One region of the Paenibacillus sp. FJAT-27812 genome, then DNA from elsewhere that is predicted to be linked to it. Evidence: riboswitches for the same ligand, from Rfam matches in the RefSeq annotation. Region 1 holds a riboswitch; each other region holds the start of a gene.
What was found. Region 1 has a riboswitch for cyclic di-AMP ahead of ADU23_RS15710 (hypothetical protein). Riboswitches for the same ligand answer to the same signal wherever they lie in the genome.
Positions count from the first base shown of each region.

Region 2: another riboswitch for cyclic di-AMP. It lies ahead of ADU23_RS13545 (C40 family peptidase); the one in region 1 lies ahead of ADU23_RS15710 (hypothetical protein).
Region 3: another riboswitch for cyclic di-AMP. It lies ahead of ADU23_RS08805 (3D domain-containing protein); the one in region 1 lies ahead of ADU23_RS15710 (hypothetical protein).
Region 4: another riboswitch for cyclic di-AMP. It lies ahead of ADU23_RS08210 (C40 family peptidase); the one in region 1 lies ahead of ADU23_RS15710 (hypothetical protein).

Region 1 is NZ_LIGH01000001.1:3,713,391-3,721,143, forward strand. Features, by position in the region: gene metE (5-methyltetrahydropteroyltriglutamate--homocysteine S-methyltransferase) at 1-2,184, shown strand, start outside; gene ADU23_RS15700 (hypothetical protein) at 2,302-2,577, shown strand; gene ADU23_RS15705 (hypothetical protein) at 2,677-3,102, opposite strand; cyclic di-AMP (ydaO/yuaA leader) riboswitch at 3,108-3,269, opposite strand; gene ADU23_RS15710 (hypothetical protein) at 3,315-3,743, opposite strand; cyclic di-AMP (ydaO/yuaA leader) riboswitch at 3,750-3,913, opposite strand; cyclic di-AMP (ydaO/yuaA leader) riboswitch at 4,309-4,507, shown strand; cyclic di-AMP (ydaO/yuaA leader) riboswitch at 4,602-4,773, shown strand; gene ADU23_RS15715 (hypothetical protein) at 4,892-5,293, shown strand; gene kdpF (K(+)-transporting ATPase subunit F) at 5,430-5,495, shown strand; partial or broken gene kdpA (potassium-transporting ATPase subunit KdpA) at 5,515-7,181, shown strand; gene kdpB (potassium-transporting ATPase subunit KdpB) at 7,200-7,753, shown strand, end outside.
Region 2 is NZ_LIGH01000001.1:3,220,866-3,228,618, forward strand. Features, by position in the region: gene ADU23_RS13530 (heavy metal translocating P-type ATPase) at 1-408, opposite strand, end outside; gene ADU23_RS13535 (copper resistance D family protein) at 581-1,657, opposite strand; gene ADU23_RS13540 (ArsR/SmtB family transcription factor) at 1,842-2,207, shown strand; cyclic di-AMP (ydaO/yuaA leader) riboswitch at 2,393-2,531, shown strand; gene ADU23_RS13545 (C40 family peptidase) at 2,535-3,011, shown strand; gene ADU23_RS13550 (ABC transporter permease) at 3,524-4,450, shown strand; gene ADU23_RS13555 (carbohydrate ABC transporter permease) at 4,469-5,377, shown strand; gene ADU23_RS13560 (extracellular solute-binding protein) at 5,420-7,033, shown strand; gene ADU23_RS13565 (helix-turn-helix domain-containing protein) at 7,120-7,753, opposite strand, start outside.
Region 3 is NZ_LIGH01000001.1:2,048,007-2,055,759, forward strand. Features, by position in the region: gene rsmA (16S rRNA (adenine(1518)-N(6)/adenine(1519)-N(6))-dimethyltransferase RsmA) at 1-1, opposite strand, end outside; gene rnmV (ribonuclease M5) at 5-553, opposite strand; gene ADU23_RS08805 (3D domain-containing protein) at 679-1,827, opposite strand; cyclic di-AMP (ydaO/yuaA leader) riboswitch at 2,076-2,259, opposite strand; gene ADU23_RS08810 (TatD family hydrolase) at 2,443-3,216, opposite strand; gene ADU23_RS08815 (HD domain-containing protein) at 3,234-4,532, opposite strand; gene ADU23_RS08820 (AbrB/MazE/SpoVT family DNA-binding domain-containing protein) at 4,804-5,058, shown strand; gene rsmI (16S rRNA (cytidine(1402)-2'-O)-methyltransferase) at 5,189-6,070, opposite strand; gene ADU23_RS08830 (tRNA1(Val) (adenine(37)-N6)-methyltransferase) at 6,067-6,735, opposite strand; gene ADU23_RS08835 (initiation-control protein YabA) at 6,899-7,300, opposite strand; gene ADU23_RS08840 (PSP1 domain-containing protein) at 7,363-7,753, opposite strand, start outside.
Region 4 is NZ_LIGH01000001.1:1,923,957-1,931,709, reverse strand. Features, by position in the region: gene ADU23_RS08230 (EAL domain-containing protein) at 1-528, shown strand, start outside; gene ADU23_RS08225 (GNAT family N-acetyltransferase) at 525-1,049, opposite strand; gene ADU23_RS08220 (MFS transporter) at 1,162-2,394, shown strand; gene ADU23_RS08215 (cryptochrome/photolyase family protein) at 2,535-3,881, opposite strand; gene ADU23_RS08210 (C40 family peptidase) at 4,017-4,493, opposite strand; cyclic di-AMP (ydaO/yuaA leader) riboswitch at 4,497-4,649, opposite strand; gene ADU23_RS08205 (hypothetical protein) at 5,037-5,621, opposite strand; gene ADU23_RS08200 (hypothetical protein) at 5,754-6,569, opposite strand; gene ADU23_RS08195 (M1 family metallopeptidase) at 6,597-7,753, opposite strand, start outside.

The DNA of each region.
Region 1 (7,753 bases):
GAAGGCATTCGGTTGAACAACCTGAAGCTGCAAAAGGAAAAAGGCATTACCATCATCCCGGTTAATGACTTCACGCTGTATGATCAAATGCTGGATACTTCGGCGATGTTTGGCCTAGTGCCGGAACGTTTTGGCTATGAAGGGGGTCCTGTTCCTGTTAAAACGTATTATGCTATGGCAAGGGGCACGCAGCAGGCGCAAGCATGCGAAATGACCAAATGGTTCAACACTAACTACCACTATATCGTTCCTGAGCTTGCCGGCGCTAAACCCGTATTAACAGAAAACCGTCCATTGCTGGCGTACCGCGAAGCGAAGCAAAAGCTAGGCATTGAGGGCAAGCCGGTCATTATCGGACCTTACACCTTCCTAAAGCTCTCCAAAGGTTATGATGCGAAGCAGCTTCCGCAATTGGTAGAGCAGTTTGTACCGCTTTATGCGCAATTGCTTCAGGAGCTTGAGCAAGAGGGTGTGCAGTGGGTACAAATCGACGAGCCGATCCTTGTTACTTCGGTATCCGAGGACGAGATTAATTTGGTGCAATCCATTTATGAGCAGCTAAATGCGGCAGCGCCTGCGCTTCATATTTTGCTGCAAACGTATTTCGATGCAGTAGAGCATTATGAAGCCGTAGTGGGGCTTCCTGTGCAAGCGATCGGTTTGGATTTTGTTCATGGCTTGGAGAAAAACCTGCAAGCACTCGAGCAATTCGGATTCCCTCAGGACAAGCTGGCAGGTATCGGTCTTGTGGACGGGCGCAATATTTGGCGTTCAGACTACAAGCAAAAGCTTGCGCTGCTTGATAAAATTTCGGTTGCTATCGAGGCTGACCGCCTTATCATTCAATCGTCGAGCAGTCTGCTGCATGTGCCTGTAACGGCAAAGAACGAAAATAATTTGCCAGCTGAACTGCGTGAAGCGCTCGCTTTTGCTGAGGAGAAGCTAGACGAAATCGTATGGCTTAGCGAAGCGGCATTTGCCGTTGATACGGAAACAGCGGGTCTTCGTGCTGAGGAGCTTAAGCTAAACGGCGAGCGGATTCACAATTTGTCGGTATCGCCAGCCCGTAATCGCCAAGCAGCAGACGCGGCGGCAGTTGCCGCTCATCCGTCCGCTAGGCAAAAGCCTTTTGCAGAAAGACAGAAGCTGCAGCAGCATAAATGGAATTTGCCTCTCCTGCCAACAACGACGATCGGAAGCTTCCCGCAAACGCTGGATGTGCGTCAAGCAAGGCAGAAGTGGAGAAAGAATGAGCTTAGCTCGCAAGACTACGCTTCCTTCATTAATGGAAAAATTAAAAACTGGATCGAAATCCAAGAAGAGCTTAACATTGACGTACTCGTTCACGGTGAATTTGAGCGGACGGACATGGTTGAATTTTTCGGCGAGAAATTGGATGGTTTCGCCTTTACGCAGAACGGCTGGGTACAATCTTACGGCTCCCGCTGCGTGAAGCCGCCGGTTATTTACGGAGATGTCGTATTTACCGAGCCAATGACCGTAACCGAAAGCGTGTATGCGCAGTCGCTAACGGATCGTCCGGTGAAGGGGATGCTGACTGGCCCGATTACGATATTGAACTGGTCCTTTGCCCGCAACGATATTACGCGCGAGCAAGTGGCATACCAAATCGCGCTGGCATTGTCCGAGGAAGTAAAAGCGCTTGAGTCGGCTGGCATCGAGATGATCCAAGTGGATGAGCCGGCACTGCGTGAAGGCTTGCCGCTTAAGCGCAGCGACTGGGATGCTTATTTGAAATGGGGCGTGCATGCATTCCGCTTGTCCACATCAGATGTGCGCGACACGACGCAAATCCATACCCATATGTGCTATTGCGAGTTCCACGACATTATCGATTCGATCTTGGCGCTTGATGCGGACGTTATTTCCATTGAAACGTCACGCAGCCATGGCGAGCTGATTCACAGCTTCGAGGAGAACACCTATGACCAAGGGATCGGCCTTGGCGTATACGACATCCACAGCCCGCGCGTGCCGTCCGTTGAGGAAATGGTCAGCATGATCGAGCGTGCGATTAAAGTGCTTGATCCTGCCCTCTTCTGGATCAATCCTGACTGCGGCTTGAAGACGCGCGGCATGGAAGAAACGGTGGCTTCGCTGCGCAACATGATGCTGGCAACGTACAAAGTTAGAGAGCAGCGTGCCGCATTAGCATCGATCTAAGCTTATCGACCGGAAACAAAGAAGCCCGTGCCTCTCTGAGGAGAGCGCGGGCTTTTCGTGCTGAGTAAGGGGACAAGCGATCCTTCATGTATTAAAATAGGAGTGAATTCAGTATGCTTGGAGAGGGTCGTCATAACGGTAGCGGAATTCACTGGGAGTGCCTATGAAGACTTCAATGATCCGTCCGCTGTTGACATAGATAAGGTATTAGAGGACTTGAATGACTCTTTGTCGATTGAGCGCTACTCGGTGGAAGAAGCGATAAAAGAATATCTTGATGTGGTCAGATTCAGCCATGACCGTTATGTGGAGGCGACAAGGTGGCATGCGGATGTTATCATCAATGGTTCGCAAAGTACTAATTACGGAGAAGGGCAGCCAGATGCTGCTTGACCGGGCATTGCAGAAGCTGAGGACATAGCAGGCAAAAAGCAAGACAGTCCAGAACCTAGTTGCTTGTTCTGGACTGTCTTTTTTTTGCAATAAAATCATTTAATCCAAAGAAACATAGGAGACAGAGCGTTGACGCAAAACAGATTCTTCAAGATCGCTGTTGTACGGAGACGAATCGGCGGAATGTGCGAGAACATGATTGACTGCAGAGGCGAATAGGTCGAGAATACGTCCGTCCTCATCCGTTTTGTCGTATTGGAAATGGTGAAGCGGCGGAAGAGGGACGCTGCCGATAAAGCTCTGAAGCAGATCGCTCCAACGTTCCAGGTCAATCGAATCCTCGGTATCGCTAGCAAACAGCTCGCTCCATCCGAATCCTTGATTGCTTGTTAAACGAAGGCAAATGCGATAGCCTGCAGAATCGACTGCGAGAGCAGGGATGACGAATAGCTCGATTCGTGTGACGGATAAAGAAGGGGTCTGTTCCGTGAAATGGTGCAGATGGTTTGCACAATTGGTCAACATGAATAAATCTCTCCTTTGCTCGCTTACGAGGTTAGCTGTCGGATTCGGGCTAGAGAGAATGCCCTACCAGGATTACAAGTCCCTGGATTCACCCCTTGCGGGACGTTAGTTAACGTTCGCGTTGGTTCCCCCGTTTTTTCAATCGAAAAATTCAGCGTTAATATTGTACTCTTCATTATATTCCTTAATTGCTTATCTGTAAATCTTTTGATTTAAAACAATGAAATGTATGAGATTGCTTGTTTGAATAAAACAGCCTCATCCCAGTCATGATTACGGAATGGACAAAATGAGTGAGTACCGACTAAGCCCGGTGCCGCGGCAGCAAATAAATGCACAAGGCGCTCGTCCTTAATCATGGAATTCCGCTGGAGCAGGGAGGGCGCGGCGAGAGGGAAGATGCCGATGAACCGAAGCAGCATGCTGCTCCATCTAGTCCAGTCGCATGGTTTTTCGGATCGTTTTATAAATAATTCACTCCAGCCCAAGCCTATGTCGCTCGTCACCTTGAGACAAATCCGGTAGCTGGAAGGCTCGGGCAAAACGGAGGGCAGAACAAACATTTCGATTCGTTTGATCATAATAGAGTCTGCAGGCTGCGCTGCTAGTTTTTCTGAAAAAATGTCTGCTTGCGTGGTCATTCAATAATCTCTCCTCAAATTCGCTTGCGAGGTTAGCTGCCGGATTCGGGCTAGAGAGACGCCCTACCGAAGCGAATTGGCTTCGGTTTCACCCCATGCGAACAAGCTGTTTTGCCGTCCGCGATTGGTTCCCCCGCTTTTTCAAATGAAAAATTCAGCGATAATAGTTAGCCTAAATCGGCTTGCCGTCTATAGTAAACCCGATTGTGATTATTGTAAAACAGTGGTATTTCGGGATTGGGCATCGTAAAGCCATTTTGCAAGATATACAATCATTTATGCAGTAAAAACAGCTTCATTCACCGAAAAACTCGTTCATCCTCTTCTAATCTCTCCTTTTGAAAAATCTGATAATTCGCACTGATAAACGGTGGTTGGGTGAATGACACTATTTTCGAAAATAGGAGTAAAGCGTAGAAATAGTGAGATATATCGAGATCGAATTCTATGTAAGCGCTGCGAAACGTTCTGCAGGGCTGAAATTAGCTAAATTCGCCAGCGGACTCTCTTTACAGTGTCAATAGCGAGGAGTAAGATTCGATACAGGATTTACTAATAAGTTTCGATTTACTGATCGCTGAGTTTCCGTGAATGCGGAAAACGGGGGAACCACTAAATAAGCTTTGCGCATGTTCGATGTGAGAGTCGAACGGCCGCAGAGCAGGGGTGAATCTTTGACAGGTGCCATGGACACCGGTCAAAGTAGGGCGACTCTCACCGCCCGAATCCGACAGCTAACCTCGTAAGCGTGGACTTGGAGAGGATTGATGAAACTTGTGATCGATTAAAGTCGACCACAGAGTGTCATAGGCCTCTGTGGTTTTTTACTGCCCAAAAACGGGGAAATTGCTAGAAAATGGTTAAAATTTACTGAATCCTGCACCAGCAGGAACGGGGGAACCAACGAAGCATAAGGCGTGTAAGCACGCTTGCTGCTTCATGGGGTGAATCGCTTGGCAGCAGCCAGGCGTAGGGCAACTCTCAGGCCCGAATCCGACAGCTAACCTCGTAAGTGTACTCGAGAGGGGCAACAGCCATCGCGCTTCCCGCGGCTTATTTTAGCTGCGGGGTATAAGAAGCCGCGGGATTGGTACCTCTTATCCCAAGGCTTCTTTTTTGTTGCTATTTTTGCCAAATGGAGGATACGGGTGTTGGTAGAAGAGCATATTATCGTTGCGGGGTTCAACGAATCTGGCAAATCATTTATACGGACGTTAATGTTTCATCAAATGAAATTTATCGTGTTGACAAATAGCAAGCAGGAGGAGAAGCTGCTTCGCAAGCAGGGGATCATGAACGTTCATTACATCAATACGAATGATCGCCAAAGCTGGCAGCCGCCGCATTATCCGATTCGTGAAGTGTTCATATTCGAGAGCAGCTTCGCGCTTAGCTGCCGCTTCGTCCATTGCTGCCGGATATGGACGGCCAAGCCGATCTACGTGATCACGCAGCAGTGGAATCCGCGGGCGATTTATAAAGGGCTGGGCGCAGACCATATCGTATATTCTCAAAACGGCGAAGTCGGTTTTCTATTAAGCCACAAATAATACAGGAGGAAAACAATATGCTAGATGTTTATATGATCGTCGCTTTGCTGGCTTGCTTCGGTTTATTTTACGGGTTTTTAGCTTGGTGCGGCAGCGTTGTCGACCAAACGGGGGGCGAAAGCCAATGATCATCGTAATGGCAATGGCCTTGTTTGTTTTCGTTTATCTCGTATATGCCTTAATTCATCCGGAAAAGTTTTAGTGGAGGAGGATTACCTACAATGGATATTTTGCAATTGCTGATCGTCATAGCGATTCTGATATTGCTAGTAAAACCGTTAGGCACCTATGTCTATCACGTGTTCTCGAATGAGCAAAATCGGTTAGACAAGGTGTTCGGAGGCTCTGAGCGGCTGATTTATAAAATTATTGGTTTAAAACGGCGCGAGGGCATGAGCTGGAAAATGTACGCCCTTAGCTTTATCGCAACCAATATTATATTGGTAGCTTTCAGTTATTTGATTCTGCGTTTGCAAAACGCGCTTCCGTTTAATCCAAATGGGATGGGAAGCATGGAGCCGACGCTTACCTTTAATACGGTCATCAGCTTTATCACAAATACGAACCTGCAGCATTACAGCGGAGAGAGCTCCCTATCGTATTTCTCTTCATGATGATGATGTTTACGTCAGCGGCAACGGGCTTCTCGGTGGCGATTGCCTTTGTCCGCGGCATTACAAGCAAAGGGAAAACGATCGGTAACTTCTTCGAGGATTTCGTCAAGGCACATACGCGGATCTTTCTTCCGGTATCCTTTGTTATTACGCTTGTGCTCGTGGCCCTTCATGTGCCGCAGACACTTGATCCAACCTTGACGGTCAAAACGTTAGAGGGCGCGATGCAGCAAATTGCAATCGGTCCTGTCGCTTCACTGGAATCGATCAAGCATTTGGGGACGAACGGCGGCGGATTTTTTGGCGTCAACTCGGCGCATCCCTTTGAAAATCCAAATCCTTTGACAAACGTCATCCAAATTTTATCGATGTGGGCATTGCCGGCATCACTGCCGTATGCGTTCGGCTTATTCGCCAAAAACAAAAAGCAGGGCTGGGTCGTATTCGCTGCGATGATGTGCCTGTTCCTCGTGTTCTTGAGCGTAGCGTACACGTCAGAGAAAACAGGCAATCCAGCGATGAGCGCGCTTGGCATCGATGCTTCGCAAGGCAGTATGGAAGGCAAGGAAGTAAGGTTCGGCATCGCGCAGTCCGCATTGTTCACTACGGTGACGGCAGCAGCAACGACCGGTACCGTTAACAATATGCATGATACGCTTACGCCGCTCGGCGGCCTGGTTCCGCTTGGCGAAATGATGCTGAATGTCGTCTTTGGCGGCAAGGGCGTCGGCCTCATCAACATGCTTATGTATGCGATACTCGCCGTTTTCATATGCGGGCTGATGGTTGGACGAACGCCGGAATTTTTGGGTAGAAAAATAGAGCCGCGGGAAATGAAGCTCATTGCGGTCGCTATTCTTACACATCCTTTCATTATATTAGTGCCTACAGCAATCGCCTTTATGACGGATCTGGGCAAGGGAGCCATCACGAATCCAGGCTTTCATGGCATAAGCCAAGTGCTGTATGAATTTACATCCTCGGCAGCGAACAATGGCTCCGGGTTTGAGGGATTAGGAGACAACACGTCCTTTTGGAATATGAGTACCGGGCTTGTTATGCTGTTCGGCCGTTATATTTCGATGATTGCGATGCTGGCCGTTGCGGGTTCGCTCGTACGCAAGCAGACTGTGCCGGAGACGATTGGCACGTTCCGCACCGATAATGGATTGTTTACCGGATTATTAATCGGCACTGTGCTTTTAATCGGTGCGCTAACCTTTTTGCCGGTCATCGTGCTTGGGCCGGTCGCAGAATTTTTAACACTCCGCTAACGAATGAGGTGAACGATAATGAATAGCAATCAGAAGAAGAAGCTGCTGTCAGCGGATGCCGTAAAACGCGCTGTGCTTGATAGCTTTGTCAAATTGAATCCAGCTGTCATGATGAAAAACCCGGTTATGTTTGTCGTCGAGGCAGGTACGGTTATCGTGCTGCTGATGGCGGTTTTCCCGGCTTACTTTGATTCGCAGGAGCGAATCGGCTTTAATCTAACCGTATTTTTCATTTTGCTGTTTACGCTGCTGTTCGCCAATTTTGCCGAGGCGATTGCAGAGGGCAGGGGCAAGGCGCAAGCAAATTCGCTCAAGAAGTCCAAGCAGGAAATGAGCGCGAACAAGCTGCTTGGCGACTCTGTAACCGTCGTTTCATCGACGGAGCTGCGCAAGGGCGATATCGTCATCGTCTCCCAAGGCGAGATGATTCCCGGCGACGGCGAAGTCATTGAAGGCTTGGCTTCGGTCGATGAATCAGCTATTACGGGGGAATCAGCTCCTGTTATTAAAGAAGCGGGCGGCGATTTCAGCTCCGTGACGGGCGGAACAAGGGTCGTTAGCGACCGGATTAA
Region 2 (7,753 bases), 490 kb from region 1:
CGTCGCAAGCACGTACAAAATAATGACCGCTTGTTTGTCGAGTACGCCGTCAAGCAGCAATGCCGCGACATAAACAACGCCGGATGTAATGAGCAATTTCAGCATTTTCCCATTGCCGTCTTCATGGCTGTGGTCATGACCATGATCATGTCCATCATGCGTATGACCGTCATGATCATGGTGATTATGATTGTGCTCGGTATTTGATTCCGCGCTCGATTCGATGTAGGCATTGTCCGATTTTAAAATTTTTCTGACTTCGACCATGGAAATTTGCGGATTAACCGTTAATTTTCCTGAGTTATAGCTAAGCTTTGCATCATCGCCATGCTCCAATTGCTTGATCTCTTCCTCCATACGGAGGGCGCATCCGCCGCAGGACAGCCCCTTTATGCGATATTCATTCATACGTTAGCCTTCTTTCAAAATCAATATATGAATACTTGCTCATATAATATGCGAATCCAACATTTATGTCAAACTTATTCTCCCCAAATGTGACATAAAAACATAAAAAAACCATCGAGCTGTTTCTAAACAGTCCGATGGTATCATATTCGCAGGAAATGATCTCGTGCCTTTACTTAACAGATAAGAGTATACCGAGGAACGGAAGCAATATACCCATTAACATACTTGTGATAAATAGGCCGCGTTTTTCTCTTTTATATAGAGGAATCAGCATAGCCAGAGCAATGAGCCCGAGTGCGATCATCGCAAGCGGCGCAAAACCCCAGCTCCATTGCAGGTCTAAGGTTTGCATTTGGCCATGCAGCCGCTTAAATAACGGAGAAGGCGTCGGCAGCTCAAACTCGTCTTCATGCGGGGGCTCCTGTACGCCCATAAAGGCTGTAATGATAAGAACCGCAAGGGCTACAAACGTTTCAAGGCGAAGCCACCATAGCAGCTTGCGTTCATCTTTGCCATTATTCGTTAGCTTCGCCAGAAAACCGTTCATAAAGCCAAGAAGGAGAAGCGGCAGAAAGACAAGATGCTTGAGCAGAAGGGCTTCGCCGTAATTGATGCCCCATGAATTGATATATCCGTCAACGATAAGCGACATCATCACTAGCCCAGCGGCTATGATAAGCGCCATACTTACAATCGATAGCGGCGTAAACCAGCGGATAAAAGCGTTCCATCTCAGTTCGCCCCTTGTGAACCATGCTGCCAAGAGAAGCGTTCCAAGCCAAATCGATACGGCAGCGACATGGATGGATTGGGAGAGAAATCCCCATGTGGCGGAGAAACCGGTCGGGTGGCTTGCCCATCCGTGAGCAAGTATGCTGCATATCCAGGTGATGGCAAGCAGCCACTTGGTCCACTTATGCTGAAAGCCGCTTAATACCGTGATCATGTACATGACCGTACAGATGATAAGGTTCCAGATCCATGCGTTCCCGTAGTTGTAATCCTTTAATACGATGAGCAAAATTTGCACAAAGGACATATTTTCGGCAAAATCGCTGAGGACAATCGTTGTTCGTATGATTGACATAAACGAGAATAATGGAATGCCGAGAATCGCGTATTGGAATAAGTCCACTGGATATTTAATGGCTGGCTTTGAGCGGTCAGGAACGAATAAAAGACATATGTAACCGCCAGTAAAGGCAAAGGACAAATAAAGCAGTGTTTCGAAAAAGTAAATATACAAGGTTACCAGCTCCAAATTCCGTTTCGATGGTTAGTTTCTAAAGCATCATATCATAATTGGCAATAAATGAATGTATGCTCATATGACAAATGACCGAAAATTTGATATACAAGGATAGACTGCCTTAAACGTAATCTTTCTGATATAATGAAAAGTACGAATATAAAGGCGGTGGCAAAGAGAGATGGATCGAGTAGTGGAAGAACAATGCGACGATACTTGTTTAGGCACCGATATGAATCTGAATGTGTTAAATCAAGCAAAGCTGCAGGAGCAGACAGCGGTTGATTTGGCTGAGCTTTTTAAAGCGCTAGGTGATCCTACAAGGGTTAAAATGATACATGCTTTGCTGAACCATGAGTTATGCGTGCATGATTTATGCCTCGTACTCAGCATGGCGCAGTCCGCCGTTTCCCACCAGCTTCGCTATTTGCGCAATGTGAGAATCGTTAAGCGCCGCAAGGAAGGCAAGACGGTTTATTACTCCATTGATGATGACCATGTCAAAGAGATTTTTGTTCAAACCTTGAAGCATTTGGAGCACGCTTAAAAGCAAAGAGTAACTGTATGTAAATACGGATACTCTTTTTTTATCGGCTAGCTCGAGCACAGTTTTGGCATGAATAAATCAACTATTTGACAAACCAAAAGGAAAGATAATGAAAAATGAAAGGATTCTAATATAGATTTTGGAGGATTATGGCTGAAACAATCGAATTAAACTATACTATGTAGTCTATTTACGTGCCTAATTCTTTGTTTTTGTAAGAAACGGGGGAACCACCTAGGGTGAATTGCTCAAGGATTATCCTACAGCATAGGGATCTTCAACCGAACCCATAAGCTAACCTCGTAGGCAGCGAAGGGAGAAGCAGCTTTGAAAAGAAGTTTAGTCGTATTTTTATCCTGCATCATGTTATTGCTTGGCGGAGGGAGCGTGCTCGCTGAGAAGTCAGAGCGCTCGGTGCTTGACGCTTCAGTAGGCGATGTTATCGGAACTCCGTATAAATGGGGCGGCACAACGAATAAAGGATTTGATTGCTCGGGCTTTATTTTACATATTTTTAACCAGTTTGATGTGAAGCTGCCAAGAACATCCCAGTCTCAATCCGAGACGGGTACTGAGGTCAATAAAGATGAGCTGCGTGAGGGAGATCTTGTATTTTTTAATACAAGCGGAAAAGGAGTCTCCCATGCAGGCATTTACATAGGAGAAGGAAAGTTCGCTCATTCTTCTACAAGCAAAGGGGTTACGATTACGAAGCTGAGCGATAGCTATTATGAGAAGCGTTACGTAACGGCACGCCGAGTAATAACAGAGGATGCTTTTGCGGCAATGATGGAGTCGAAGTAAGGTGCCGCAGGTTATAACCGCAGAGGTTGAATAAGAGGCTGTGCAGAAGTTCATCGAACTTTTGCGGGGCCTCTTTTTTATGCCTTTTCAAAGTAGCGCAAGCGGCTGGCTAATTTGGAGGCGCTTTTTGAAGCTTTTTATGAAAACGCATACATGTCATTCTTGATTTCACCATTTTTGACTGTCCCGAAGGGGTGTCAGCCGCTTTAAATGCGATTGGTATATTTTGCGGATGCAGTAAAACCGGGGGTTTTCGGACAAAAATGACACATAATCGTTGTTGTCGGAATAGTCGGACTAGTTATTTTCCTTATATATCTTCATAAGAGTTATGCGCTTTCATGAAGATGGAAAACGACATATTTACGGGTTTTCCGTTTGTCGGCTATCGTTGTAATTGTAAGCGATAGCATTTGTGAAATCCTAATCGCCAAACACAAACAAGAACAATAATTACGAAACGGGGAAGGAGTGATTCTATGCAGGAGGTTAAACGTATTGCAACGGGCAGCATGCTGAAGCCGGGCAAGATGAAGAGCAGAGTGGGGAAAAGATTGTTTCAAAATTGGGAGCTGTATCTATTCATCGCCCCCGCCTTTTTCTACTTTCTTATTTTCTCTTATCTTCCGATGTATGGCATACAAATTGCGTTCAAAAACTTTATACCGACAAAAGGGATTTTAGGAAGCCCTTGGGTAGGTTTTGATCATTTTGTCCGATTTTTTGATTCTTATTACTTCTGGGACTTGATATGGAACACTTTGAGCATTAGCCTGTATGAACTGGCTATCGGGTTTCCGATTCCGATTATTCTGGCGCTTGCCTTCAATGAGATTAAGGGCGGCTTCTTTAAGAAGATGGCTCAGACCGTCACTTATGCGCCGCATTTCATTTCAGTCGTCGTTATGGCGGGTATGATCATTACGTTCCTGTCGCCTTCGTCAGGGATTGTCACGCACCTGCTTCAATGGCTAGGGTTTGACGCACCTGATTTTCTGACTGATCCGAGATGGTTTAAGACGATGTATGTGCTCTCAGGTGTATGGCAAAGCGCAGGCTGGGGTACGATCATATACTTGGCAGCGCTATCAGGCGTAGATCCAGGCCTGCATGAAGCAGCGATTATTGACGGAGCTTCACGGTTCCAACGGGTGCGTCACATTAATATTCCGACGATTGTCCCGACGATGACCATATTATTAATTTTAAATATGGGAAGTCTTCTAGGAGTAGGGTTTGAGAAAATTTTATTGCTGCAAAACTCGCTGAATATGGGAGCATCCGATGTCATTTCGACATTCGTGTATCGTTCAGGCCTTGTCGATGCCCAGTACAGCTTCTCGACCGCGATCGGCTTGTTCAATTCCGTTATTAATGCGTTTGTGTTAGTTGTGGTGAATCAGATTGTAAGACGTACCAATGAAAACAGCTTGTGGTAAAAGAAGGGGGTGCGACCGATGACGAGCGCCGTTAAAGAGAGCGGACGGGACAAAGTATTTCTCATTTGCAACTATATCTATGTGTTCTTGGCTTTTATTGTCGTAGCTTATCCGGTTATTTATATGATCAGCGCTTCTATAAGCGATCCTAAGCTAGTCGGTTCCGGCGAGATGTGGCTATGGCCCAAAGGCATTACGTTTGAAGGCTACCAGCGTGTATTCCAGAACACGAGCATTTGGACCGGATACGGCAACACCATCCTTTATACGGTGGTTGGAACGACGATCAATTTATTGGTGACGCTGCCAGCGGCATATGCGCTAAGCCGCAAGGATTTTATGGGACGCAACTTTTTTATGGGCATGTTTATGGTTACGATGTTTTTTGGCGGCGGCCTGGTGCCAAGTTATTTGCTCGTCAAGGAACTCGGAATGGTCAATACGATGTGGGCGATTGTCATACCGTCAGCCGCATCGATTTGGAACATTATCGTAGCCCGCACGTTTTTTCAATCCTCCATTCCAAAAGAGCTGCAGGAGGCCGCACAGATTGACGGCTGTACCAACCTGCGGCTGTTCATGAAAATTATTTTGCCGCTGTCGATGCCGATCATTGCCGTAATGGCTTTGTTCTACGGCGTAGGCAACTGGAACAGCTACTTCTCGGCACTTATTTATTTGAACGATGCCGCTAAATACCCGCTGCAGCTTGTCCTGCGCCAGATTCTTGTTCTGCAGGAGATGTCGGCTCAAGGCGGGGGCGCACTCGATGCGGCGAGCGCATCTGCTCTCAACAACAAGGCAGAGATCGCTTCGCTGGTCAAATACGCCGTTATTATCGTGGCGACTGCGCCGATTATCGCCATTTATCCGTTTCTTCAGCGTTACTTTGTGCAAGGTGTCATGATTGGCTCCGTTAAGGGCTGATTTTGCTCATAAATGATATGAAAAAAGGGAGAGGGTTTTTGGATGAAAAAGCTACAGAAAGCATCATCGGTTTTGCTTAGCCTCACGCTGCTTGTCTCCGTATTAACAGCTTGTGGTTCCGCGAATGACGAGGGGAAAACAAGCGGCAACAATGCTGGCAAAGAGGCGTCAACCTCCAATGAGGCCAAAGGGGTGAACAAAGAAGGATTTCCTGTCGTAACCGAGCCCATCACGCTCAAGATGATGTCTCAGGATGTTGGCGTTGCCGATTGGAACAAGATGCCTGTTCTGCAAGAGATGGAGAAGCTGACAGGCATTAAGCTTGAATTCCAAAACGCCCCGCTTGATAGCTTTGCTACCAAGAAGAACCTCGTATTTGCGAGCGGCGATTTGCCGGATATGTTCTATGCAGCAGACCTTAAGCCAGCAGAACAAGTGACTTACGGTACACAAGGCGTTCTTATCCCTTTAGAAAAATATATTGATGAGGGATATGCGCCTAATATCAAAAAGATTTTTGACGACCATCCCGATATCCGCAAGTCATTCACAACGCCAGACGGCCATATTTATGCGCTGCCTACAGTCGATTTGGCTGCCGTGTGGTACCGCGGCCCGATGTGGTACAACGGTAAATTCCTGAAATCCCTTGGGGCATCAGAGCCTAAAACAACAGAAGAGCTATATGCTTATCTGAAGCGCGTTAAGGATGAAGATGCAAACGGTAACGGGAAAAAGGATGAAATTCCGCTCACTTCTGTGAAACTGAATGATTTGCGCATGTACTTCCTCGGCTTCTGGGGCATTTATGACGAGGTCGTATATGCGGATAAGGCCGGAAAAGTACACTACACGCCGCAAGAAGAAGGATACAAAGGATATTTGACATTCCTGAACCGCCTATGGAAAGAAGATTTGCTTGACCATGAGACATTCTCGCAGACGGATGAGCAGAAGAAAGCGAAAGGGAAAAACAATCAAGTTGCCGTGTTCAACGACTATTTCCCTTACTTTACGCTAGGCGGCGAGCCAAGCGAGGATAACCCGCTTATGACGCCTGTGAAAAGCGAAATAGCCGATTCTCCTGTTTACGGCAAACACCCTGGTATTTCGGCAAACGGTACGTTTGCGATTACGAGCAGCAACCCCGCACCGGAAGCAACGATGCGCTGGGTAGATTATCTGTACAGCTATGAAGGCGCTACATTGTTTGGCCAAGGGCCAGAGAATCTGCTTTGGAAATATAAGGACAAAGAAAAACATGAGAAAGAATGGCTTCCGGTTCCAGGCGGCGGCGACCGTGACGAATACCGCGGTACGATTACGCCAAACTACGGTATCCTTACGCCGGGCGTGAATTCGAGCGAGCTTTCCATCGGTTTGCGGAGCGACTTTGACTTATGGATCGATAAGCAAAATGAAGAAAAGCTTGTGCCAATCGCCAAAGCGCCATTCCCTAACGTTTACTTGACGAATGAAGAGCAAACGGAAGCTTCTACTCTGCTATCTGATCTGAACACGTATGTTCAACAAATGGAAGCGAAGTTCGTGACAGGGCAAGAGTCTCTCTCCAATTGGGACAAGTATTTAGAGCAAATTAAAAAAATGGGCGGGGACCGTATCGCTGAGCTTTACCAAAGCGCTTACGACAGATAAGGACCGCAGGAAATAACCGTATAAGGGCATGAAGCAAGAAACACAAATAACCCGGTCATGCGAAATCATGACCGGGTGTTGTTTTATTATTCGTCATCCAGCTCGGATACGGCTGGAGCCTGCCCGTTCTCCCAGAACAGCTTGCGGAATTGGCCGGGCGTATAGCCGGTTTCCTTCTTGAACTTTCGGATAAAGTTGGGCGTATCCAAATAGCCGACTTGAATGATGATGTCTTTAAGAGGAGCGCTTGTTGTTTTTAACTGGTGCATAACCTCCTCCAGTCTTTTTTGCCAAATGTATTGAATAAAGTTAAGACCCATCTTTTCCTTGAAGGATCGGCTGACATGAGAAGGCGATATTGCGAATTCAAAGGCGATCGTCTCCAGACTGAGCGCATGATCCCTATAATGCTCGTCAATATAGGATACAATCCGGTCGATCTGCGATTGTTCTTCCTTCTGATTATCCCGCTCCACTTGCGTGCAGATTCGGGAGGCGAGACTTAGGAAGCCGGCCTCCAGCTCATCCAGCGAATGGCTGTAAATCATATTCGGCGCCATATCCTGGATCAAATTATGAATGCCAAGCTCGGATGCGGTTTTGAGCATCGTATTTAAAATATCGAAGCTGATGCAACGTTTTTGCAAAGCGGACATTTCAGGTGATTGCAGGCTTCGGATGAATGGGCTGATCGTCTGTTCAGCGACATCATAGCTTCCC
Region 3 (7,753 bases), 1.7 Mb from region 1:
TTTCCTAACCCCCCAGTTCCTCTTCCATTTGCTTAAACGCTTCTGCAAATTCCACCTTGGAAATGCGAAAGCTTGTACAACGCTTGTAGAACTGCTTGCCGTTTGCATAACCGATCCCGAGTAGCTTGCCCATAACCAAGCGTCGATTAGAAGCGTCTGGATGAACAATAAGCCCCGCTTCCATTAAATCCTCAAAGCTAATCTCTCCCGATTCGTCAAGCGACTCTGTACGGAGCTCTGAGAGTGCCGTGCGAATCGCATCCGGGCTTGCATTCTCAATGCCGATATCTCCCTTGTACAAAGCTTGCTCCTGTGGCAAAAAAGCATGCTTGCAACCGGGCGCGTGACGCGCAACGATTTTGCGAATTCGCTCTCCCGCATGGTCGGGATCTGTAAATATAATAATGCCGCGGCGCTCGTTCGCAAGCGCAATTCTTCTCAGCACGTCCTCGCCGATAGCCGAGCCGTTCGTCTCTATGGTGTCCGCTTCAACCGCCCGTTTTATCGCTGCGGTATCGTCTTTACCTTCAACGACAATGATCTCTTTGATCATCAAGACCATTCCCTTCAACATAAACTCTTATAAACCCGCAAACATGCAAAAAGAAGAGGCGGTGCCTCTCCTTATGATGGCATATTTAATTGAATATTACGATAAGATGATGGTAAACCCGCATATTAGCTTGACGTTGGTTTATTAGGCCCGAGCACGTAAACGGTAAAGCCCTTCTTCCTGCCAAACTTATTTGCCGTTTTGTTGCTATCGAAGTATACGTCGATTTTGTTTCCTTTTATCGCGCTGCCCGTATCCTCAGCCCGGCGGAAACCGATCCCTTCAATATAAACCCACCAGCCAATCGGAATAACCTTTGGATCAACCGCTATCGTTCGTCCTTCTTTCACACGGGAGCCAGATGCTGTAATCCCGTAATCCGGATGGTCGGAATCTTTACCTGTAGAAGCGACACCTGCCGAATAGGCAGTCAGCGTGAAGTTCTTAAGTACGGTCTTGGCCTTGAACGATACACCGCTCTTCGTAAGCGTTGCAACGCTCTGGCTTTTGTTAGAGAGCACAGAAACTTTTGGCTCAGCCTTCTTCGTTCCGATAACGACAACCTGGTCAACTGCAGCGGTCTGGACAACCTTGCTGACCATCTTCTTCGAAATGAGAATGCCGTCCTCGTACTGCTTCTCGATATGTTCAACAATAAGGCCTTCCTTACCGGTTTGCACGAGCTTTTCCTTGCCCGCTTCCAGCGTAGGATCTTTCTTCTTTACGATAGAGTACGGCATGGCGCGCTCGGATTCAGACACCTTCGTGTCGACACGTACGACCGTTACCGTTAATTCCGAATCAACTACCGTATTAAGCGGAGGCATTACTTTATCATGATTACGAACTGGAATATTTAATTCCTCGATCGCTGCCTGCACTGTTCTCTCTGTCGTATATACAGTAGAGGTCTTGCCATCAGCTTTCACAATTACCGGAATCGCTTGAGTAACCTCAATTCGATCTCCGTCCTTTATTGCCGCATTAAGCGGTATGGACACCTCATCATGTGGTCCAATTGCGATAGCTTGTTCATCCAGTAGGCGTTGCAGGACCCATTGCTTCGTTTCCACAATGGTTTCTTGTCCGTTCACTACTACGGAGACGCTTTTGACAGCCGTTCCGTACAACAACACCAAAAACATGAAAGTCATAGCGATTGAGATAGTAGCACTCAAAAGAATCAAACGCAAGTTTTCACGCTTCCATCGCAATGCGAAAGACATGCTGGATGATCGTTTCCCATGGGTGTCCTTAACCTGGAGTATTCCCACTTCATCGGTCCTCCTTCATAGCCCCGCCGCCAAGTGTTACGCATGATACAACTGACGCGACTATAGTATATTGGCGTGCAAGCACGCAATCCAGTACTGCTATCGATCCTCCCACCCCCATCTTTAATCCCTATGTCGACAAATTCCCGTTTATTCGAAAATAAAAAGAAGCCGTCGACAGAGGATCTGTTTCGTGGCTTCCCGGTAAATGATTACACTGGGATACAGAAAAATGGATGCACGAGGTTGATCACTCTCTATGAACGCTTACGAGGTTAGCTGACGGATTCGGGCAAGAGAGACGCCCTATTCGAAAACGCAATGCTCATGGCAAAGGCTCCGAAATTCACCCCTTGAAGAATTCAAAACACGGTACAAAAACCCGTATTTGGTTCCCCCGCTCTCCAAATGGAGATTAAGCGCAAACTGGAAATCCAATACAAAATGTAATGCTCTGAGTTGAATCATACCCTCATACGAGGTGAATTGTAAAGATACGATAAAAGACGATTTAAGCGAAAAAGGTGGATAAAGACGGAAAAATTAAGCGATAATCGCTATAAAAATTAGTTTTTACGCAATAAAGGTCTTAAATTCTCTCTGGTTCTCTCGTTTTCAGACAATACCAAAACATTTTTTTCCGTTTTCGGTCGTAATTGCGCCTATTTCTTCAACAGATTTGCCTAATAATTCGGCTGCTGTCTGTGCGACGAGTGCCACATACGAGGACTCATTTCGCTTCCCTCTGAACGGATGAGGAGCCAAATATGGAGCATCGGTTTCAATCAAAATTTTATCGAGCGGAACCTGCTTAAGCACCTCTTTGGGTACCCTTGCATTTTGGAAAGTAACCGGCCCTCCGAACGAAATATAAAAATTCATATCCAGGCATTGTTTTGCGGTTTCCCAGCTGCCTGAGAAGCAGTGCATGACCCCTCCAACCTCGGCTGCATTTTCCTCCTGCAAAATCCGAATAACATCCTCATGCGCATCGCGGTTATGAATAACGATAGGCTTGCCTACTTTGCGGGCTAGGCGGATTTGCTCGCGGAATACACGCTGCTGAACGTCTTTGGGTGACGTGTCCCAGTGATAATCCAAGCCGATTTCACCGATAGCAACAACCTTCTCATGTGCGCAAAGGCGCTCGATCCATTCTAAATCCTCGGGAAGCATGTCGATGCTATCCACCGGGTGCCAGCCAACAGCCGTATAAATAAAATCATACTGCTCAGCAAGCGCGATCGTCGTTGGGATGGTTTCACGGTTAAAGCCGATATTAAGCAGCATGTGTACGCCTGCATCCTTCGCGCGCTGAATAACCTCGTCGCGATCCTCGTCGAATTTATATGAGTCTAAGTGCGTATGGGTATCAAAAAGTAATGTCATGTTAGTGTCAGGCTCCTTTAGTCGAGTTTAAACAATTTTTTCAACGAATCGGGTATCAGGGAAATATTTTTTTTGAGCGGCTCTTCCGGATAATACAAGTGATACTGGCCTTGATGCAGCCCCGTAATCGAGCGAACGATGTCGGATTTGGCAGATATTTCGCTTATTTCATCTTGCCCGTCTAACAACAAAATCGGCGCTTTTTCTTTCTTTTCTCCTTCTTTTTTGTCCGGTCGATATACGTCATAAGGAAGGTCAAACGGGAAGTCAATTTCCATATGGTAATCCGGATTCATTCCTATAGAAGAGAAGCAATGGCCGATCTCATTCAAAAGGTCCTCATCCGGATTTTCGATCGTTATGTACTTATATAAATGGCGGTTCATAAATCGATCGCATAAATCGCTTAACAGCGAATCCTGCTCCTCTGCCCACTGCGTGAAAGCGGTCTGCACGAGTGCTTCATCCAGCTTCAAATAATCTTGCACCGTAATCGAGTTGTGAAGCAATCCTTTTAGTGAGCTCGGCATCCAATCAAATGTGTAGCCACCCACATAAAGCTCCTGCGCTCTACGAAATATTTGACGTAAAATAATCTCAGAGCTTCTTGTAACTGGATGGAAGTAAATCTGCCAATACATTTGATAGCGAGACATCAAATAATGCTCTACGGCATGCATTCCGCTTTCTTTCACTACAATTTGCCCTTTATAGGGACGCAATACCCGTAATATGCGCTCTAAGTCAAAGGTTCCATAGTTGACACCGGTATAATAAGCATCTCTAAGCAAATAGTCCATACGGTCAGCATCCATTTGACTTGAAATGAGACTTACGACGATGGGCTTTGGATATGTTTTTCGGATAACTGCAGCAACTTGCGCGGGGAACTCTTCCGATACGGCCCGCAGCACTTGGTTGATTTCCGTGTTCTCCAGTATGATTTTGCATGTCCACTCTTCATGATCCGTGTCGAATACTTCTTCTAAGGAGTGGGAGAACGGGCCGTGACCGACATCATGCAGCAGCGCGGCACAAAGCGAGACCAGCCGCTCCTCGGCAGGCCAATCGGGATAGCCGTTACGCTCGAATTGAGAAATAATTTTACGCGTAATTTCATAGACTCCTAGCGAATGTGAAAATCGGCTATGTTCAGCACCATGAAAAGTTAAATACGAGGTTCCTAATTGGCGGATTCTTCTCAATCGCTGGAACTCTTTCGTATTGATTAAATCCCAAATCGTTTGGTCCTGAACATATATATAATGATGGACAGGGTCCTTAAAAACCTTCTCTTCGGTCAGCTGTTGCTTCATCGTCTCTCATCTCCTTTGTTCATATTTTCGACACATTAAGTGAAACTATTGTCGAATAGTGTCGTAAATTAGTTTCCAAAATGTCGAAGCTGTTGTATTCTATTACAGAGTAATATGAGCCTTGTGTATAGTCAAATACTTAACCTGACGGCTTTGAAAGTCAATTTTATTGGTTGACTATTATGGTAATCGTTGGTATTATAGTAATCATAAAAGCAAAATTTATGTCGAACGATGGCGAATTGTATTTTGAGAGGGGCAATGATAGATTATGATGAAATCTACTGGTATTGTTCGTAAGGTTGATGAACTAGGACGGGTCGTTATTCCAATCGAATTACGCCGTACACTAGGAATAGGCGAAAAAGATGCACTTGAAATCTACGTGGATGGCGAGCGCATCATGCTTAAAAAATACGAGCCTGCATGTATCTTCTGTGGCAATGCAGAAAACGTATCTTACTTCAAAGGAAAAATTGTTTGTCATATTTGTTTGTCTGAAATGCCAACACCTGTGACAAAATAAAAAAAATCGGTTATACTGTACTTATCAACTTGTTAATTCTAACCTTTTTTATACTCCTTGATGCCTTCCTGAGCTTGAACCCGGCCAGGAAGGTCTTTTTTTTGTCTAATTAATGGTTTCTTATACAGCTTTATCTATTAACCTCATTATATACATCTCTTTTTGGCAATCCTCGATCAATGGCAACCATTTTAATGGCTTCCTTCCGACCATACTGCTCTTCATAGTGGGCAACATGGGCAGCAAGTTCAAGCTCTGACCACCAGATGTCGGCAGCTGGCTGCTCGCTTGCGCCAGATCCTTCTGATCCTTCGACTACGATACAAAACTCGCCCAGCGGCGGATGCTCCGCAAACCAATCTATACATTCTGATACTCGCCCGCGCACCGCCTCTTCATGCCGCTTCGTTAACTCTCTTACGCATGCAACATGGCGATCACCCAGACATTCTAGTACTGCTTCCAATGTTTTGCCAATACGGTGGGGGGACTCGTAAAAAAGAAGGGTTCCTCTCTGAGCCTGCATATCCTTCAGCCACTTCATTAACGATTTACGTTCACGTGGCGGAAATCCGGCAAATAAAAAACGTTCTGTCGGCAATCCTGACATGATAAGCGCAGATAAGGCGGCGTTTGCCCCAGGAATAGGAATAACGGGGATATTATGTTCAACTGCTTCTTTCACAAGATCAGCGCCAGGATCGGAAATTGCCGGCAGCCCCGCATCGCTTACTAATGCAATCGATTGTCCCTCCAGCAGCAGCCGGATAAGCTCTGGCCCGCTTGCCCGCTTATTATGCTCATGATAGCTGACGATGCGGGTACCGATTTCAAAATGCGTAAGCAGCTTGCGTGTTTGCCTTGTATCCTCAGCGGCGATCAGCTGTACTTCCTTTAGTGTACGGATCGCACGGAATGTCATATCTTCTAAATTGCCGATTGGCGTAGCTACTAAATATAGGCTGCCTGTAATTTCTTTTGCAGCCTCTGAGAAGCTTTTCTGTATGTTCAAACGATTTGCACCCCATTCTCATATACCATAATCGGCGGAAGAAGCTTAATATCAGGCTTTCCATCCCGCATCGCTTCTATTAATACCATATTGGCTTCCGCATTCGCATGAGGATGAACAAATTGGATCCGCTTCGGCTCAAGCCGCCATTTGCGCATCGTTTCGACGATATCCAGCAAGCGTGATGGCCGATGGACCATGGACACCTTCCCGCCGGGACGTACGAGCCTCGAACATGCTTCCGCAACATCATCAAGCGTACAGTGTATTTCATGCCTAGCAATCGCATAATGCTCGTTTTCATTCTGGTCGCCTGCCGTTACCGGCATATAAGGCGGGTTAACCGTCACTGCATCATATACCCCATTGCCCGCAAGCTTCGGATACAATTTCAAATCCTGCTCAATAACCGTTATTTGCTCCGTCAACTGATTGAGCAAGATGCTTCTTCTAGCCATATCCGCAAGTCTTGGCTGAATTTCAACCGCATCAATCTTCGCATTTGTTCTTGTAGTGAGAAGCATGGGAATAACACCGTTACCCGTACATAAATCGACTATACGGCCATGCTTCGGTACGCTTGCGAACCGAGAAAGCAGCACAGCGTCAAGCGAGAAACTGAATACTTCCCTGCTCTGTATAATTTTTAGTCCTGATTCCGTCATTAAATCATCAAGCCGTTCATTAGCTGCTAATAGAGTTTGTTCCGACACGTTTTAAGCCGCTCCTTTTCATTAATCGGTAATAATGTCCATCCTTTTTTTCACAAGTCCTGTTAATAAAAATACCGCCCTTTGCGGCAAGGACGGCATGTCGATACGGATTCCACTATTTATTTAGAAAGGATAGACAGAATAAACAGTCACCCTCCGTCCGCAAATGCCCGTAATATACGTTGCAAATGTGGAATCCTTCGTGGTACAGCCGGGTCAAATTATCATGGCCTTCTCCGATTGCTACATTCGCTTCTGCGAATGCTTGCTCGGCAAGCACCTGCACCTCTTGGGATGCACCCGATTTTTTGCCTTTGGCTGGAGCTTTAACGACTTCACGTTCAAGCTCCGCTTCTCTTTTAAACAGTTGACGCAGCTGGTTGTTCTCTTCACTCAGACGCTTATTGTCTTCTAACAGTTCTTTTACCTTCTGCTTCAAAGCCGTCAGCTCCTTATGGAACGTACCTACTTGGTTATCCAGCTCGTCCATTTTCAAGAATATATCTTTCTTCTCCAAGTTCCCACCCCAGAGCTTCAAGCGTGAGTGTAACCTCACCCGTGAGAATCGCACTCTGCCGCTTATTTGATGACGACATCATCCATCGACAGTTCTTTCGGTTTACCTGGTGTATCAAATAATTGCACATACACGCTTTTCGTGGATGTGTTTATGCCAGTAACCTTACCTTCCCCATATGAGGTGACAACGAATTTTCCAATAGCCGGAAGTTCTTCACGAATGCTTTCGTAGTTGTCATGCTCATATTTCAGGCAGCACATAAGACGCCCGCATAAACCGGATATCTTAGTTGGATTAAGTGATAAATTCTGATCCTTAGCCATCTTAATCGATACGGGCTCAAAATCGCCCAGCCAAGAGGAGCAGCATAACACTCGTCCGCAAGGACCGATTCCACCAAGCATCTTCGCTTCGTCCCGTACGCCAATTTGCCTTAGCTCAATTCTTGTA
Region 4 (7,753 bases), 1.8 Mb from region 1:
GGCTTTATGTTCGCAAGAGCAGAGCCGGAGTTCCGCGAGCCTGCATGCTTTGCGACAATTATTGAAGCGGAGCTTGAGCAGCATTTGCTGCATTACGTAGGGGCCGAGCGATATTGGCTGCGAAAGTCCGAGCAGCTCGCGGAGCAGCTGGTTGAGCTTGTGAATAATGCAAATGTGCCCGAACAGAAGGATGAATGGATCGAGCTGCTTTTGCATGAGCTTTATGACCATTGCATTCGTGTTTATTTGTGCAATGAGGACGGAATTCAGCTGTCCTCCAATTATTACCGCGATCCGGACAAGGGTTGGCGGCGGGAGGAGCAGTACCGCGGCGCGAATTGGAGCTGGCGGCCTTACTTTGTTCCTAATCTCGTTCAGCTGAACGAGAAACGTCGTGCGATCGTGTCCCGCGCGTATACAGATCTGGATTCTCATGCTTGGATTCGAACCGTTTCGGTGCTCGTTGCGCCCGGACTTATTTTATTTATGGATTTGAAGGATACGGAGCGGGGAGCCCAGAAGCTTTAGTCGTCTATAGGCTCGCCCAGCACCATGCAATGGCATTCCGCAAAGCCTGTAGGCGTCGAACGTGAATAAGTATCCGTAATGCGGAAGCCGGCGCGTTCGTAAGCTCTTGCTGCGCGGGTGTTCCAAGCAAGCACCTCTAGGTCAATTTCATTTTGCGGAGCGCGCCGCCGTGCTTCTGAGACGATCAGTCTCGTGAAGCCCGGCCCAAGGCCATGGCCGCAGAGGTCGGGCCGCAGGCCGAGCCCAAGCCGCGTAACCCCTGTTAGAGGGAAGAACTGAGCAAAACCAATCAGCTTCTGCTGACTGTTGAGAACTGCCGCATATTGCGCTGTACGAAGGACGGGATCGCCAAATTCGATTCCGTCTTTTTTCATTTGCTCCCAGGATGGCCAATTATAAATATCGTATGGCGCTTCATAAATCCAGCTGCATATCTCTTCGGCGTGATTCGTTTCGAGCGGGCGTATGGTCATTTCAAGTGGATCTCGTTTATAATGAATGGAGCTTTGTTTATTCGTCATAGGGTTGTCGCCTCCGATCGAGAAATTCGCTTAAAGATAAGAATGAATGAAACAAATTTATTATAGCAGATCGACGCAGCTTGAACGTGCGTATATAAGGAGAACCATAAGCATGAAGAAGTTACTTTGGCTTGGCTGCTTGTCCTACTTAATTATTGGCGTTGCCCATGTCGTGGGCGGGACTATTTTGGAACAGCTCATCGCTCATTATGGCTTAACCTATAAAGACGGCGGGCAATGGATCATGAATCAATTTCTTGGATTTCTGGTCGGTGTGCTGCTCGCGCCGTCCATCACGACCAGAATCGGGAAAAGGGGCGCTGTACTGCTCGCAATCGGTATATTGACCCTTAGCGAGGCGGCTTACAGCCTCTTGCTTCCTTGGGGGTGGATGCTCGCGATTGCTCCGTTTGCAGGCGTTGGCTTCGGTATGACGGAGGCTGTAGTGGGTGCGATGATCATCGACCTGGCTAAGAACGGCAAAGCCTCTGCCATGAGCCGGCTGGAAACCTTTTTTGGCGTCGGTGCGCTGTTGATTCCGATGGCGGCCGCTTACTTGATTCAGCAGCATGTATGGCAGATTTCCTTCCCTATATTAGCTGCGATGGCGGGCATCACATTTGTTCTGTGGCTGACCATGTCGTTCGGAGAGCTGGATGATCAGCTAGCCTATAACCCGCGAACGACGCCTGCGGCAGGGGATACGAACGATGCTGCAAATTCGGTTGCTGCGGCTTCAGAATCATCTGCTTTTTTTGGTTATCCGCGCAAAGCGCTTCCGTTTCTGCTGTTATCAGCGTTGTTTTTTATGATTTATGTCGGGATGGAGATGAGCTTCTCCAACTATTTGCCATCGATTCTAGTCGTCCGCTCAGATGTAGGAGAATCCAGTGCAGCCGCCGCGCTCAGCCTGTTCTGGGGAACGATGGTGCTTGGCCGCCTATTTGCGGGCGTGCTGGCCGATCGTATGGGATACTCGCGTTATCTGCTTATCGCTACGCTGGGAGCATCGGTTGTTTTTGTGTTTATGGCGATCATGGGACAGCTCAGCTGGATGCTGGCTTTAGTCGCGCTAAGCGGCCTGTTCTTCTCCGGCATCTTCGGCATCGCGCTTGTGTATGCCAATGAGCTCATTCCGGGAATGACCGAGCGGACAACAAGCTTGCTGGTCGCATGCGGCGGGCTTGGCGGGGCTATTTTTCCGAGAGTGACGGGCTGGTTTATGGATCAGTTTAACGTCCAGTCCACGCTTTGGTATATAAGCATTCTGGTTTTGTTGATGCTGCTTCTGCTCACGGCAATGCTCGTACTGGGAAGAAGAGAGGCGCAGCGCGCAGTTCGTTAATTTATCCTTTAAAAATATAAAAAAGCCTCCACGTTCGCTGTTTCAAAGCGGCGGTGGAGGTTTATTTATTGTTACATACAGAAAAAGGAAGGCTTAGCCGCATTCCTAACGGAACCTGAATCGGATAGATCAAGCGCCAGCTATTTGAGGATAGTCTTGTACACTTCAATGGCCCGCGCGCGCGACGCTTTTAGATCCACGATAGCGCCGCTTTGCGGCTGATGGATCTCCTTGTCCGATAGATGGGCGAGGTGAGGGAGCCAGCGCCGGATATAGCTGCCGCTGGGATCATGGGTGCGCGACTGCGTCTCGGGATTCATGATGCGGAAGTAAGGCGCTGCATCATAGCCGAGCGAAGAGCACCACAGCCAGCCCCCGCGGTTAAGCGTATTGTCATAATCGCTTAAGTGAAGACGGAAGTACTGCTCCCCGAGCGTGAACGGGCACAGCAGGTTTTTCGTTAAAAACATAGCTGTCACCATTCGAAGCCGATTGGGCAGCTCTCCCGTGCGGTTCAGCTGCGTCATGGCTGCGTCGATGATCGGGATGCCGGTGGCAGCCGTAGACCAAGCTTCCAGATGGGCATCCGACAACGGGGACAAATCCACCAACTGCTCGTAACGGAAAAAATCTTCGTGGTACATGGCTTGGTACAAGTAGAAATCACGCCATGCAAGCTGGCGGATCCATGCCTCGGCGCCGGGCAGGCCCTGCGTCAGCTCGTACGACTGCCGTGCTGAGATGGCGCCGGTGTTCAAGAAGCGAGCGAGCCTGCTTGTATGTTCCTCAGCGTAAAGGTCACGGCTATCTGCATAGGAGGCAAGGCGCTCGCGTATAAATCGGTCCAGCTTGGCCGATGATTTCTGCGAGCCTTCAACCTTGGTGCCGCCAAGCGCATGGGAAATGGATTCCGGCAGCGCGAATTGCTGAGCGACCACGCTGTTTATTTCACTTAAGGTCGAGAGCTCCTCAATCGTCGTCTCGCCCATCGGGCTGTAGTGCTGAAGCATATAGCTGCTCCACATGCGATAGAAGGGCGTAAATACCTTGTAAGGTTCTTCTAAACGCCGAGCAAACGAAGGAAATGCTTCCAAATCGGCAAGCGGTGCGTCAGCAATCGGCATCCAGCGGCGGTCTAAGCCGCGGACAGTCCGCTGAAGCCGTTCATCTCGCTGCCGGGAGTATGGCGTATAGTCGGCATGGACGATGACCTCATCTATCGGATGCGCTTCTAGGAGCGCTTCGGTAATCAGAGCGGGATCGCCATGCAGCACATGCAGCTCCTTCCCCGCTTTTGAATAGCTGTGGAGCAGGGAGGCGGCTTGCGCCATGAAATTACGGCCGCTGTGGCTGCTTAGCCTGCCGCCGTCCGTTAAAACAGGATCTATGATTAGCAAATGAATGCCCTGCGTGTCTTTTTTGCTCAAATAATCAAATGCGCGCAAATCTTCCGTGCGCAAATCCTTGCGATGAATAAACAAATACATATGAGACTGCTCCTTTCCTATTGCGGCGGAATAACAGCAAAGCCGCAGGTCATTTGTCGCTTGAGGACAAACAACTGCGGCTTTGCTGAATGAGCCTACCCTGCAACTCTCGAAAACGAGAGGGATTAGGTTACTCTATTGTCCGTCGGCATATGCCTGGAAAGAATCCGCATCCATGACACGACGTGCAGTTACAAAACGATTTTCATAATAAGAGGAGTTAAGTTTGTCTGTCACAACGCCTCTGCTAGAAGACGAATGCGCGAACTTGCCATCTCCTATGTAAATGCCAACGTGGGATACCGTGCTGTTGTTTCCGCCGACAGTGTCGAAGAATACAAGGTCTCCCGGAATAAGGTCCTCTTTAGCAACCTTTTCTCCCGCTTTTGCTTGCGAACCGGATGTGCGTGGAAGCTCGATGCCCATTTTTTCGAACACATAGCTCGTAAAGCCGGAGCAATCAAAGCCTTTCGACGACGTTCCGCCGCTTTTGTACGGAGTACCAATAAGATCATTGATGAAGCCGTTTAGTTTTGAGTCTGCGAAAGCGCTCCCAGCCTGGAAAGCGAGTACGAGAACGAGACCCAGTAGTAATGCGGTAACCTTTTTCAATTGTGAAACTCCTTCCAATGCCGACGAGGTTAGCTGTGGGGTTCGGTTGAAGGCTCCCTATGACTCCTCAGGCGCTGACAAAATGTCAGACGTCGGAATCAATTCACCCAGAGTGGTTCCCCCGTTTTCCAATAGGAAATTAGGCCGTTTTTTATTGCTCTTGAGAATTATTCGATTATTTTCATTGATCTCCTGCCTTTACTGACTATTTCTAATAATTCTCATGTAACCTTTTGACTATTTGATTCGTTTAACCGTTTTTTGTGTAATATAAACGCTCATTAGTAGTTCTTTTTAACTAAATGCAAGGACTCAATTTCATTAATTATGTGGATGGCGCGTAAAATATACCGATTTGTCCCCTTGGTATCATGGCTTTTAGACTAGTGAAAGGGCAAAAAAACGGCGGTGCAGCAGTATTTTGCGAACGAATATTAAAAAACTCTCATGTAGGCAAATTACGATTTGCGAAAAGAAAAATAGGAGCCGTCCTCCAAGATGTGCAATCTTGAAAGACGACTCCTTCTATATAAGGACGTGCTATTATTTTGCGGTAATGATTTTTTCGGAGATCAGCTGTGCGTCCTCGTTCTTTTGCTCCATCCAGAACCGCAGCTTGTATTTGCCTGCGAATTTAAAGTCATAGGAGACAAGCTTCGAGCTGAACCAGAACGTATCCTTTTCGACGAATTCCTTGAAATCATCATCGGACTGGCTTCGGCCGTCAATGGTTGTTTCTTTATCATTCGGATCAACGATAGTGACCTTGAATTCAGAGATGGCAACGTTTAAATTATCGATTTGAGCTTGCACCAAAAATTTCTGAACCGTCCCTTTGTCCACCTGTCCGAACATCGTGCGCTTCTCATTCATCAAAAACATATGTACGTTAGGCTTCTGGATAACCAGCTTCTTCTCGCTGCCCTTCCACTGCGTAAAAGCCTGCAGGGAATCGCTTAGCGCGCGAATATTGATATACACCTTATCATCAACTAATAAACCGTCTTCTATGGTTTGCTTATTATTAAAAAGCAGCGTTACTTTTTGAAACAATTTGTCGGCTGCAACCAATGAACCGCCCGATAAGAGCAATACCATGGACAATAAAATCAGTTTTTTACGCATCATTTATGTGTATCCCCCATTGTTCATTTACTTTCATTTATATATACAGAAATACCATGATTTAGTTGCGGTCTATTTCGAAATAAAAAAGCCTTCGCATCCACAACGGCTTGTGGATGCGAAGGCTTCTTCACGTTAGGTTTGTTTCGTCTGCAGATAATCGTACTGCGCCGCTATGGTCCATACCTTCATTAGTGTTTTGATAAGGTAATAGCCTTGGTGAAGGATCAAGGCGAACAAGCCTGCCCATACCATCGATATGCTGGTAACCACAAGCCCGGCGGCGGCTCCAATTCCCCACATGATGAGTGAGATGGCTGCGTAGGAGAGGAAGTTGCGGAGAGCCTTCCATAAGGACCGGAAGACGCCTTCGCCTGATGTGGCGCCGATTTGCATGGCTAGAAACAGCAGATGCAGCACCGTACCCCACAGCAGCCATAGCCCGGCGCCAGGAAGCACCGTTCCAAGCAGGTCTGGAATGGAGCTGCTCTGCAGCAGCGCATCGAGACCGCGCGGGAGCAGCCACCATGCAGGAGCCAGCGATAAGACGCTTTCTATCCAGTAGAGCAGGACAACGGGCTTCCAGTTTTTGCGAATGCCTTCTAGAAACCGCGTTCCTCCGGCCAATCTTGTCTGATTCATCGAGTAGAACAATCCGGCGTTGAACAAGGGTGTAAGCAGCATTCTCAGGAGCATAAGGCTGCCAAGCGTCCATACGTACGGAGTAATCAGATCGGTTTTGAACAGCTGGAACTGGGCTTCAGTCAGGAAGAGATGGGCAGCGGCCTCAGAGGGATAGGCGCTCGGATATCGCCGCAGCAGCGGCGTTACGACCGAATCAATGAAGCGGTAGAGGAAAAACCCCCACAGCAGCTGATATAAGAATAATAAAATAACGAGATAGAAGTGCTTAACCGCGAGTTGCCAGCCTTGCTTCACATGTATCTTCATCGTTAATCGCTCCTTGAACGCAATTACTTACCAGCTTAGCGACCCGAGCAGCCCTTCGAGCAGTTTGACGACGCCAATGCTCCACCTCGTGCGCTTATCCTCCGGCAGCTGAGCCTGCATATAGTTGTTGATGAGTTTGTTGTCGAGAACGTTGCTGTGACCCGGATCGACCATCGCCCATTTGAGCGGCGCGGAATGCAGCTGCGTGTATTGGATGTGGGACTCCTCGGCATTCCAAAGCTTCACGATTTTGGTGCCGTCTGTGAACTGCAAAACGACCTTGATCTCGCCATTGCTGCCGCCGTTCTTTTTGACGAGCACGACAGACTCGTACATGTTGGCGCCATCTTGCTTAACCGGACGGACGTGAATCGATTCAACCGAGAAATCGGCCATCTGGTTGTCATATACATATTGGCTGAAATAATCATGCCATTTCGTCTTTGTCACCGACTCAACCACACGCTGGAAATCCGCTGAGGAGGGGTGCTTGAACTTGTATTTTTGAAAATAGGTCCTTAAAATCTTTTGCATCGTTCTGGAGCCCACTTGGTTCTCGATGCCGATAAGTACGAGCTTCGCTCTCATATATACGTTCTCGGCGTATTGCGTATGGCTGCCGTATGCCCAGGACGGCTGTTTGAGCGGCGCGGGGTTGGTCATATAGCTGGACTCAACGGGCAGGTTCGCTTCCACGCCGTACGCGGTCTCCATCACCTTGTCCTCGGCGTAGGATGTAAAGCCCTCGTCCAGCCAAGCCTCCTCAAATTCATTGGAGGCCACCATGCCGTACCAATATTGGTGACCAATCTCGTGCACGACCGTTCGCTCCAGATCGTAGCCGGGATTTTCGCTCTCGGCTGAAAATGCGGTCACGAGCGTAGGATACTCCATGCCGCCGGCGCCATTTGCCCCTTTTGGAGGCACGACGATCGACAGCGTGCTGTAAGGGTATTCCCCATACCATTTGGCGTAGCTTGCGAGTGCGGATTTGGCGGCATGCATGTAGCGATCCTTCAGGGCGGCATGGGATGGATCGAGATAAAGCTTAATCCGAACACCGGGAATGCCCGTATCGGAGTAGGCGGTTTCCTCATAGACGAAGTCCGGCGACGCCGACCAAGCAAAGTCATGAACGTCATCGGCATAAAATTGGTAGATTTTCATCTGGTCCTTGATCTCAA